4 regions of the Streptomyces sp. NPDC059248 genome follow, and region 3 is predicted to be linked to each of the others. Evidence: riboswitches for the same ligand, from Rfam matches in the RefSeq annotation. Region 3 holds a riboswitch; each other region holds the start of a gene.
What was found. Region 3 has a riboswitch for cobalamin ahead of metE (5-methyltetrahydropteroyltriglutamate--homocysteine S-methyltransferase). Riboswitches for the same ligand answer to the same signal wherever they lie in the genome.

Region 1 (2,191 bases), on a different contig from region 3:
GGTGCGGTTCGCGGCGTCCTTGAAGGTCATCCAGCCGTTGCCGGTCTGCGCGAGGGTCCGCATCATCCGCCCGTACAGCTCCCGGGCGGGCATCGTCTTACGGGCCAGGCCCTTCGCCTCGGCGGCCCGGTACGCGGCGTCGAACTCGTCGCCCCACAGGTCGACCAGCTCGGGGGTGTCCGCGGGCGAGAACAGGGACCACTCGGTGTCCGCGTCGACCCGGCGCATGAACTCGTCCGGGATCCAGTGCGCGAGGTTGAGGTTGTGGGTCCTGCGGGCGTCCTCGCCGGTGTTGTCGCGCAGCTCCAGGAACTCCTCGATGTCCGCGTGCCAGGTCTCCAGATAGACGGCGGCGGCACCCTTGCGCCGGCCGCCCTGGTTGACGGCCGCGACGGAGGCGTCGAGGGTCTTCAGGAACGGGACGATGCCGTTGGAGTGGCCGTTCGTCCCCCGGATGAGGGAGCCCCGGGCCCGGATCCGGGAGTACGAGAGCCCGATACCGCCCGCGTGCTTCGAGAGCCGGGCGACCTGGTGGTAGCGGTCGTAGATGGAGTCCAGCTCGTCCAGCGGCGAGTCCAGCAGATAGCAGGACGACATCTGGGGGTGCCGGGTGCCCGAGTTGAAGAGCGTCGGCGACGACGGCAGGTAGTCGAGCCGGCTCATCAGCCCGTACAGGGCCACGACCTCGTCCAGGGCGCGGACCGAATCGTCCTCGGCGAGACCGGAGGCGACCCGGAGCATGAAGTGCTGCGGGGTCTCCACGACCTTCCGGGTGATCGGGTGGCGCAGCAGATAGCGGCTGTAGAGGGTCCGCAGGCCGAAGTAGCCGAACCGGTCGTCGCCCGCCGGGTCGATCACGGCGTCGAGCCGCTCGGCGTGCAGGGCGACGAAGGCGGCCGTACGGTCCGCGATCAGGCCCTCCGTGTGGCCCACCCGGACCGAGGCGGAGAAGGAGACCGCGCCCTGGCTCTCGGCCTCGGCGGCGATCGTCCTGGTCAGCAGCCGGGCGGCGAGCCGGGAGTACGCGGGGTCGTCGGAGATCAGGCCCGCGGCGGCGTCGGTGGCGAGCTGATGGAGTTCCGCCACGTCCGACCCGGGGTGCCGGCCGCGGAGCGCGGCGGCGGCGACCCTGCCGGGGTCGGTGTCCGGCAGATCGGCGGTGAGGTCGGTCAGGGTCCGCAGAAGCGCGGTCCCCGGGCCGTCCTCGGGCTTGTTCGCCACCGCAGTGGTGATGCCCGAAACCGGATCGGCAGGCGCGATGGTCACGTGGTGCTCTCCCTCGCTCGGCTCACGGACCGCGATGGCGGGGAGTTCGGCGGGCAGGCCGGGGCGGACCGCGCCCGTGGGCGGGCAGCACGCAACGGCGTCCACCGGCCCAACCACGAGGCCCGGACGTCTCGGCACCGGGTCGGACGACGCGGTGCGCTGTCGGCAGACGGCCGGACTTACTCGCGGTGTGACAAAGCACGCCGAAGATCACCGTTGCGGGACAGTTCCGGATTCGCACCGGATTCCTCTGCGACGACAGCGAGACGAGCATACATGTGGGGGCACCCCGAAGATGTTGCCCCCACATGTTGTGTCGCGTCCCTCACTCGCGAGCCACGGTTCCCCTGCGGGGGCGGTGCGGTGAAGGCCGTTTCCCCCTGCGGGGCGGGGCCGGGTGAAGGTGTTCAGGGGCGCTGGGGGTCCCCCCATCGCCGAAGGCATAGGGGGCGGAACCGCGCGACAAGCCCACGATGGCGTGAGGTCGAGTACGGTCGTCATCGGGCTGGGCGGGACGCGGATTCCGTGGCGGTGCGCTGAGGTGGAAGCCTCCACCCGACCGCCCCCGCAGGGGCGCGGCGCCCGGACATGCCTTCGCCGGGGCGGCCCCGTGGATGTGGGGCCGCCCCGGCGAAAAGAAGCTCGGGGCCGGCGGCCCCGAAAAGGTGGCGTCAGTCCTGGGGGCGGCGGAGGCGGGCCACGAACTTGTAGCGGTCGCCGCGGTACACCGAGCGGACCCACTCCACGGGCTCGCCCCGCGCGTCCAGCGAGTGGCGTGAGAGCATCAGCATCGGCAGGCCGACATCCGTCCCCAGCAGCCCCGCCTCGCGCGGTGTGGCCAGGGACGTCTCGATGGTCTCCTCGGCCTCCGCGAGGTGGACGTCGTACACCTCGGCGAGCGCCGTGTAGAGGGATGTGTACTTGA
Region 2 (2,191 bases), on a different contig from region 3:
CGGCGTGCCGGAAGTCGCCCTCGGCCGAACAGCCCGGCAGCGGGCTCCCATCGGTGTGCCGGGGGCAGACGGCCGCCAGCAGATCGCGCGGCAGATCGTGGCCGCCGTAGTCCGCGGGGTCCTTCCCGGTGATCTCCGCAAGCAGGGCGAGCCGGGCGGCGGCCTCGGGATCCGGGCCCTGGTCCGCGCCCCGCGGATACGCGTAGTCGGTGACCCGGGAGCGCAGATACCCCGAGACCCGGTCCAGCACACCGCTCTTCCCGACCGTCGCCGCCAGCGCGTACGCCGCCTCGGTGGTCAGCAGATCACTGGCCCGGCCCGGCTCCAGCTCCACCCGCTCGCCGTCGACGAGCAGCCGCTGCGCCCAGGCGCCCGCGGCCCGGGTGCGTACCTCGTCCGCCCCGATGCCCGCCCGCACCTGGTCCGGTGTGAAGGACGGCTTCCCGCCCGCGCCGCCGATCTGCGTGGCGCCGAAGACCCAGGCGTCCACATCGCCCGGCTTCAGCCGCCGCGACTTGGCGCCCAGATCGCTGTACCGCCAGTCCTTGTCACCGCGCGCCGCGACCCAGTACGACCAGTACGCCTGGGCGGGCGGGGTTTCGAGGCACTTCTCCCGGTCGGGCGTCGGATACTGCTTGCCGTCGGGCGCCGAGGGGTGGCCGATCCGGCAGATGAACGCGTCGCCGTCGTGCTGGGTCCCGGCCGTGGTGAACCCGCCGGTCCGCAGCAGTTCGAAGCCCGTGGTGGGGGTCGTGTCGCAGCCCCGGACGACCGGCCCGTCGAACGCGCCGAAGTCGACGGCGACGACCGACCCCTTCGTGGAGGTGCACTTCTCGGGCGCCTCGGCGGCCGCCGGGGGAGCGGCGGCGTACACCGCGCCCTGGACGAGCAGGAACACCGCGGTCAGGACGGACACTCCGGACAGAGCCGGGCCGCGTACGGCGACAGGCGCCCCCGGGCGGCCACGGCCGTGCCGCCGGGTTCTCCACCACCGGTCGGCGCGCTGAATCGAGCGTCGGTACGTCCCCACCACGGCCCCTCGTTCGTCCGCGCGGGCCCGACACGTGGCGGGCGGCCCCACGGCACGGCACAGACGCCGGTGGAGCCGGTCGACCACGCCGTAGTCCTCGACGGCGCTTCTCGCAGAAAAGAGCACCCACCCCAGGCAGTCCGGCTCGCCCGCCGTACGGCGGGCCCACGGTTGCGGGTCAGCGCCGGATTCGCACCGGCTTCCCCTGGGGATGAGCGTGTATCAGCCGCAGTGGAACATGTGGCCGAAGAGACCGTCAAGACGGCCCCGCCCCCTCCCGGGAAACCTTTGCGGGGCCGAAACGCGGCCGGTGGCGCGGTTGTTGACCCTCGGGTACCGTCCAGGGCTGTCACATGGGGGAATCCGGTGCGAATCCGGGACTGACGCGCAACGGTGTGGGACGGCGGGAGCCGTACCGAGTCCGAATGCCCATGCGGCGACGCACCATCCAGGAAGCCGTTACCTCGCGTTCGGACGGCGGCCCGACGCCCCCCGAGCCCCGACGGGCCGCGGTGGCGCGGACCGGCCGGCGTCCCCCACCAAGGAGCAGGCCATATGTCCCGTACCCCCGGCACCGGCACCGGCACCGCGGCGCCCCGTATCCGGCGGCTCCGGCCGCGCGCGCTCGCCGTCCCCGCGGCCGCCGTCGCCCTCACCCTCGCGCTCGGTACGCCCACCGCGTCCGCCACCTCCACCCCGGCGCAGATCGCCGCGTCGAAGACGAACGGCGTCGCCTACCTCAAGACCCTCCAGGCCGCGGACGGCTCCTACGCCGGCTCCGGACTCTCCAACGAGTGGGCGTTCAGCGCCTTCGCCGCCGCCGGAACCGCCCCCGCCGACGTCGCCCCCGGCGGCGACACCACCAAGAACGCCCGCACCGTCTACCGCAATCTGCTCGCCACCCCGGGCTGGCCGTCGGCGACCCCCTATGTCACCGACTACGAACGCGGCACCCTCAACGCCTACGCCGCCGGCATCGACCCGGCCCGCGTCTCCGCCTCCCGCAATCTGATCGCCGACATCCACCGCTACTGGCAGACCGCGGAGCCCGGATACTTCGGCCCCTCCGGCAACTTCAACGGCACCGTCTTCGCGGGCCTCGCCCTCGCCGGCGCCAGAACCCAGACCGGGGCACAGCGCGTACCGCAGGCCCTCCTCGAC
Region 3 (2,191 bases):
CCCGGCGACCAGCGGCGCACCCGGACGATCGAGCTGTCCAACCCGGGTCTCGGCACGGCGTTCACCGTCGCCGAGGACGCCCCCTGGCTCACCGCGGGACCGGCCGCCGGTGAACTCGCCACCGGGGCGAGGACACCGCTCACGATCACCGTGGACACCGCGGGTCTCGCCCCCGGCACGGTCCTGACGTCCGCGGTCAGGATCGAGTCCCGGAGTGGACGCTCGCCGGTGCTCTCGGTACCCGTCACGGTCGTCGTGCCGCGCTACCGGGCGGCGCTCGACACCGGCGCCCGGACGTCGTCGGTCGACGTACTCGGCGACACCTGGACCCCGGACCGGGCGTATACGAACGGCTCGTACGGCTACCAGGGCGCGTCCGCGACCCGCTCCACCGGTCGCGCGGTCTCCGGCACCGACGACCCGGGGCTGTTCCGCACGGCCCGTGAGGGCATGTACGAGTACCGCTTCGACGGGGTGCCCAACGGGGTCTACACGGTGGAACTCGGCTTCGCCGAACTGTCGTCGACCCGGCCCGACAAGCGGGTCTTCGACGTACTCGCCGAGGGCGTCCAGGTCCTGCCCGCCCTCGACATCGCCCTGGAGGCGGGATCGTACGCGGCGGTCCAGCGCGCCTATACGGTGACGGTCACCGACGGCACGCTGAACGTCCGCTTCGTGGCCCGGGGCGGATACGCCAAGCCGCTGGTCAACGCCCTCCGGGTGACGGACCGGCCGGACCTGGCGCCGCCGGCGCGCGCGGCCCGGTGACGACGACCGGCTGATCACCGGACCTCCGACGCCCCACCACCGGGGTGACCGGTCGTCATCCGGTACGACCGCACGACCGCACGACAACACGACGGCCCGTCGGGTCCCCTCGGGGAATCCGGCGGGCCGTCGCCGGTTCGGGCCGGGGAGGATTCGCTCGGGCCGGGGCCGGTGTGCCGTAGGGTGACACGTACGACTGGTTCGCCCCCGTCAGCCGGACGGGAGGCGTCGTAAGAGGGAACCCGGTGGGAATCCGGGACTGCCCCGCAGCGGTGAGTGGGAACGACCGCCGTCATACGCACTGGGTCCGTGACGGACCCGGGAAGCGACGGCCAGTAGGTGCCCGCCGGGAGACCGGTGGACGTGCCCGTGAGTCCGAAGACCTGCCCGTCGTCCGTGTGCGCCGGTGCGCGCACGGTCTTCCGGTGACCTCGAGGGCGGGTCGGCGACGAATGAGCGGCGGGGCCGCGGCGCGTACGGACGCGCCGGGCGGCACCCGTCCGCCGTGTCGTCCCTTCGCGTTCTCGTCCCGTCACCGGGACTCACAGGAGAAGACTCGCGAAGGAGAGTTCCGTGACCACGAAGTCCGCAGCCGCGGCAGCACGGTCCACCGTGTACGGCTACCCCCGTCAGGGGGCGGACCGGGAGCTGAAGAAGGCCGTCGAAGGCTACTGGAAGGGCCGTGTCACCGCGGCCGAACTGCGTCGCACGGCCGTCGCGCTGCGCGCCGCGAACTGGCGGTCGCTCGCGGACGCGGGCATCGCCGAGGTGCCGACGGGCGACTTCTCGTACTACGACCACGTCCTCGACACCACCGTGATGGTGGGCGCGATCCCCGCCCGGCATCGCGCGGCGGTCGCCGCCGACCCGCTCGACGGCTACTTCGCCATGGCCCGCGGCACACAGGAGGCCGCGCCGCTGGAGATGACGAAGTGGTTCGATACGAATTACCACTATCTGGTGCCGGAGCTGGGGCCCGACACCGTGTTCACGGCCGACTCCGCCGCGCAGGTCGGCGCGTTCCGGGAGGCCGCCGCGCTCGGCCTGACGGGCCGCCCGGTACTGGTCGGCCCGGTCACCTACCTCCTGCTCGCGAAGGCGGCCCCCGGCGCGCCCGCCGGATTCGAACCGCTGTCGCTGCTGGACCGGCTGCTGCCCGTGTACGCGGAGGTCCTGGCCGATCTGCGGGCGGCCGGCGCCGCCTGGGTCCAGCTGGACGAACCGGCGCTCGTCTCGGACCGCAGCCTGGACGAACTGGCCGCCACGGCCCGGGCGTACGCCCTGCTCGGCGGGCTCACGGACCGGCCGAAGCTGCTGGTCGCTTCCTACTTCGACCGGCTCGGCGTGGCGCTGCCCATCCTGGCCGACTCCCCGGTCGAGGGTCTGGCGCTGGACTTCACGGGACCCGCGGCGGCGAATCTCG
Region 4 (2,191 bases), on a different contig from region 3:
CCTGATGCTGATCGGTGTCTGGATCAACTACCAGTGGCCCGGCGACGCCTTCCACAAGATCGTCTCCTTTGCCACGATCTCCGGTATGTGGGCCTGGGTCATGATCCTGGTCAGCCATATCCGCTACCGCGCCAAGGTCGCTCGCGGCGAGGTCGCCGAGTCCTCCTTCAAGGCGCCCGGCGCGCCCTGGACGAGCTGGTTCGCCCTGGCCTTCATCGGCCTGGTGATCGTGCTGATGGGCATCGACAAGGACGCCAGGATCTCCTTGTACGTGGCCCCGCTCTGGGCCCTCGTCCTGCTGGTCTCGTATCTCGTCCTGCGGGCGAAGAACCCGGACGGCGCGGCCTTCGCCAAGCGCTGAGCCGTCCGGCCGTCCGGTATGCGAGAAGGGCCGGTCCGTATCGCGGCACGATACGGACCGGCCCTTCCGCCGTCCGGACGGCCCCCGCTTATCCTGATCCGCATGCTGACCCTGACCCAGGACCTCTACGACCGGATCGTCGCGCACTCCAGGGCCGACCACCCCGACGAGGCGTGCGGCGTGGTCGCGGGCCCCGAGGGCAGCGACCGGCCGGAACGATTCATCCCGATGCTCAACGCGGCCAGGTCGCCCACGTTCTACGAGTTCGACTCCGGCGATCTGCTGAAGCTGTACCGCGAGATGGACGACAACGGCGAGGAGCCGGTGATCGTCTACCACTCGCACACGGCGACCGAGGCGTATCCGTCCCGTACCGACATCACCTACGCCAACGAGCCCGGCGCGCACTACGTCCTGGTCTCCACGGCGGACTCCGACGCGGCCGGGCCGTTCCAGTTCCGCTCGTTCCGGATCGTGAACGGAGAGGTCACGGAGGAGGAGATCCGGGTCGTCAAGGCATACTGACCCGGCAGCTTCAATTCCATACGGGGCGGTGGGACCCAGGAAGCCGGTGCGAATCCGGTGCGGTCCCGCCACTGTGAACCGGTCGTTGACACGTGCCTACCAGCCCATGTCCGCGGCCGTCAGCCAGGAACTGACCCATCGCCCTCTTCCACCACCCAGGGGACGCGGAAATCCCCGGAGGAGGCCATCAGCATGTCCGGACGCCCGTCCCGCCGCCGTACCCTCATAGCCGGTACGGCAGCGGCGCTGCTCCCCCTTGTCCTCACCGCTTGCGGCGGTTCGGATTCCGGTTCCGGTTCCAAGTCCGGCTCCGACGCGGGGAAGACCGGTGCCTCGGCCGCCGGGTTCCCGTACACCGTCGACAACTGCGGTGTGAAGACCACGTACAAGGCGCCCCCGGAGCGGGTCGTCACGATGAACCAGCACGTCACCGAGATCATGCTGGAGCTGGGCCTGGAGAAGTCCCTCGTCGGCACCGCCTATCTCGACGACAAGGTGCTCCCGCGTTACGCGAAGGCGTACGAGTCGGTCCCCGTGATCGCCAAGGAGTATCCCTCCAAGGAGAAGCTCCTCGCCGCGAACCCCGACTTCGTCTACGGCGGTTACGCCAGCGCCTTCGAGGCCAAGGACGGCCGGACCCGCGAGGAGCTGAAGAAGTCCGGTATCGACTCCCGGCTCAATCTGGAGTACTGCACCGAGAAGCGGACGACCCTCGACGACGTCTACCGCGAGATCGACGAGGTCGGCCGCACCTTCGGCGTCCGCGACCGGGCCGAGAAGTGGATCGCCGCTTCCAGGTCGACGGTCGCGAAGACCGCGGCCGGGCTGAAGAAGACGCAGGCCGCACCGGTGCCCGTGTTCGTCTACGACAGCGGCGACAAGACCGCGTTCACCGTCGGCGGCAAGGGCATCGGCAACGAGCTGATCGCCCGCGCGGGCGGCCGGAACGTCTTCGCCGACATCCCCAAGAGCTTCGGCGACGCGACCTGGGAGCAGGTCGTGGCCCGTAAGCCCGAGGTGATCGTGATCTACGACTACGGCGCCACGAGCCTCGAACAGAAGAAGCAGCGGCTGCTGGAGGACCCGGCGCTGAAGGACGTCCCGGCGATCAAGAACAAGAAGTTCGCCGTCCTGCCGCTCTCGGACGCGGTCGTCGGCGTCCGCGCGCCGGACGCGATCGCCAAGCTGGCCCCGCAGCTCACCCGATGACGCCCGCGGCACCGGACGGGCCCGGCCCGTCCCCGGCCCCGGTCCCGGGGGCGGCGGCCGTACCCGGTCCCCGCGCCCCGGAGCCGGACACGGCCG

Region 1: another riboswitch for cobalamin. It lies ahead of ACFXG1_RS29375 (ribonucleoside-diphosphate reductase subunit alpha); the one in region 3 lies ahead of metE (5-methyltetrahydropteroyltriglutamate--homocysteine S-methyltransferase).
Region 2: another riboswitch for cobalamin. It lies ahead of ACFXG1_RS05485 (prenyltransferase/squalene oxidase repeat-containing protein); the one in region 3 lies ahead of metE (5-methyltetrahydropteroyltriglutamate--homocysteine S-methyltransferase).
Region 4: another riboswitch for cobalamin. It lies ahead of ACFXG1_RS02310 (ABC transporter substrate-binding protein); the one in region 3 lies ahead of metE (5-methyltetrahydropteroyltriglutamate--homocysteine S-methyltransferase).

Annotation. Positions count from the first base shown of each region.
Region 1 covers NZ_JBHYZV010000098.1:2,280-4,470, forward strand. Annotated here, with positions in the region: gene ACFXG1_RS29375 (ribonucleoside-diphosphate reductase subunit alpha) at 1-1,266, opposite strand, end outside; cobalamin riboswitch at 1,420-1,553, opposite strand; gene ACFXG1_RS29380 (GntR family transcriptional regulator) at 1,938-2,191, opposite strand, start outside.
Region 2 covers NZ_JBHYZV010000008.1:57,527-59,717, forward strand. Annotated here, with positions in the region: gene ACFXG1_RS05485 (prenyltransferase/squalene oxidase repeat-containing protein) at 1-916, opposite strand, end outside; cobalamin riboswitch at 1,147-1,276, opposite strand; cobalamin riboswitch at 1,387-1,461, shown strand; gene ACFXG1_RS05490 (hypothetical protein) at 1,586-2,191, shown strand, end outside.
Region 3 covers NZ_JBHYZV010000131.1:1,551-3,741, reverse strand. Annotated here, with positions in the region: gene ACFXG1_RS32030 (S8 family serine peptidase) at 1-768, shown strand, start outside; cobalamin riboswitch at 949-1,174, shown strand; gene metE (5-methyltetrahydropteroyltriglutamate--homocysteine S-methyltransferase) at 1,342-2,191, shown strand, end outside.
Region 4 covers NZ_JBHYZV010000003.1:95,307-97,497, reverse strand. Annotated here, with positions in the region: gene ACFXG1_RS02320 (amino acid permease) at 1-361, shown strand, start outside; gene ACFXG1_RS02315 (Mov34/MPN/PAD-1 family protein) at 464-886, shown strand; cobalamin riboswitch at 892-1,040, shown strand; gene ACFXG1_RS02310 (ABC transporter substrate-binding protein) at 1,079-2,095, shown strand; gene ACFXG1_RS02305 (FecCD family ABC transporter permease) at 2,092-2,191, shown strand, end outside.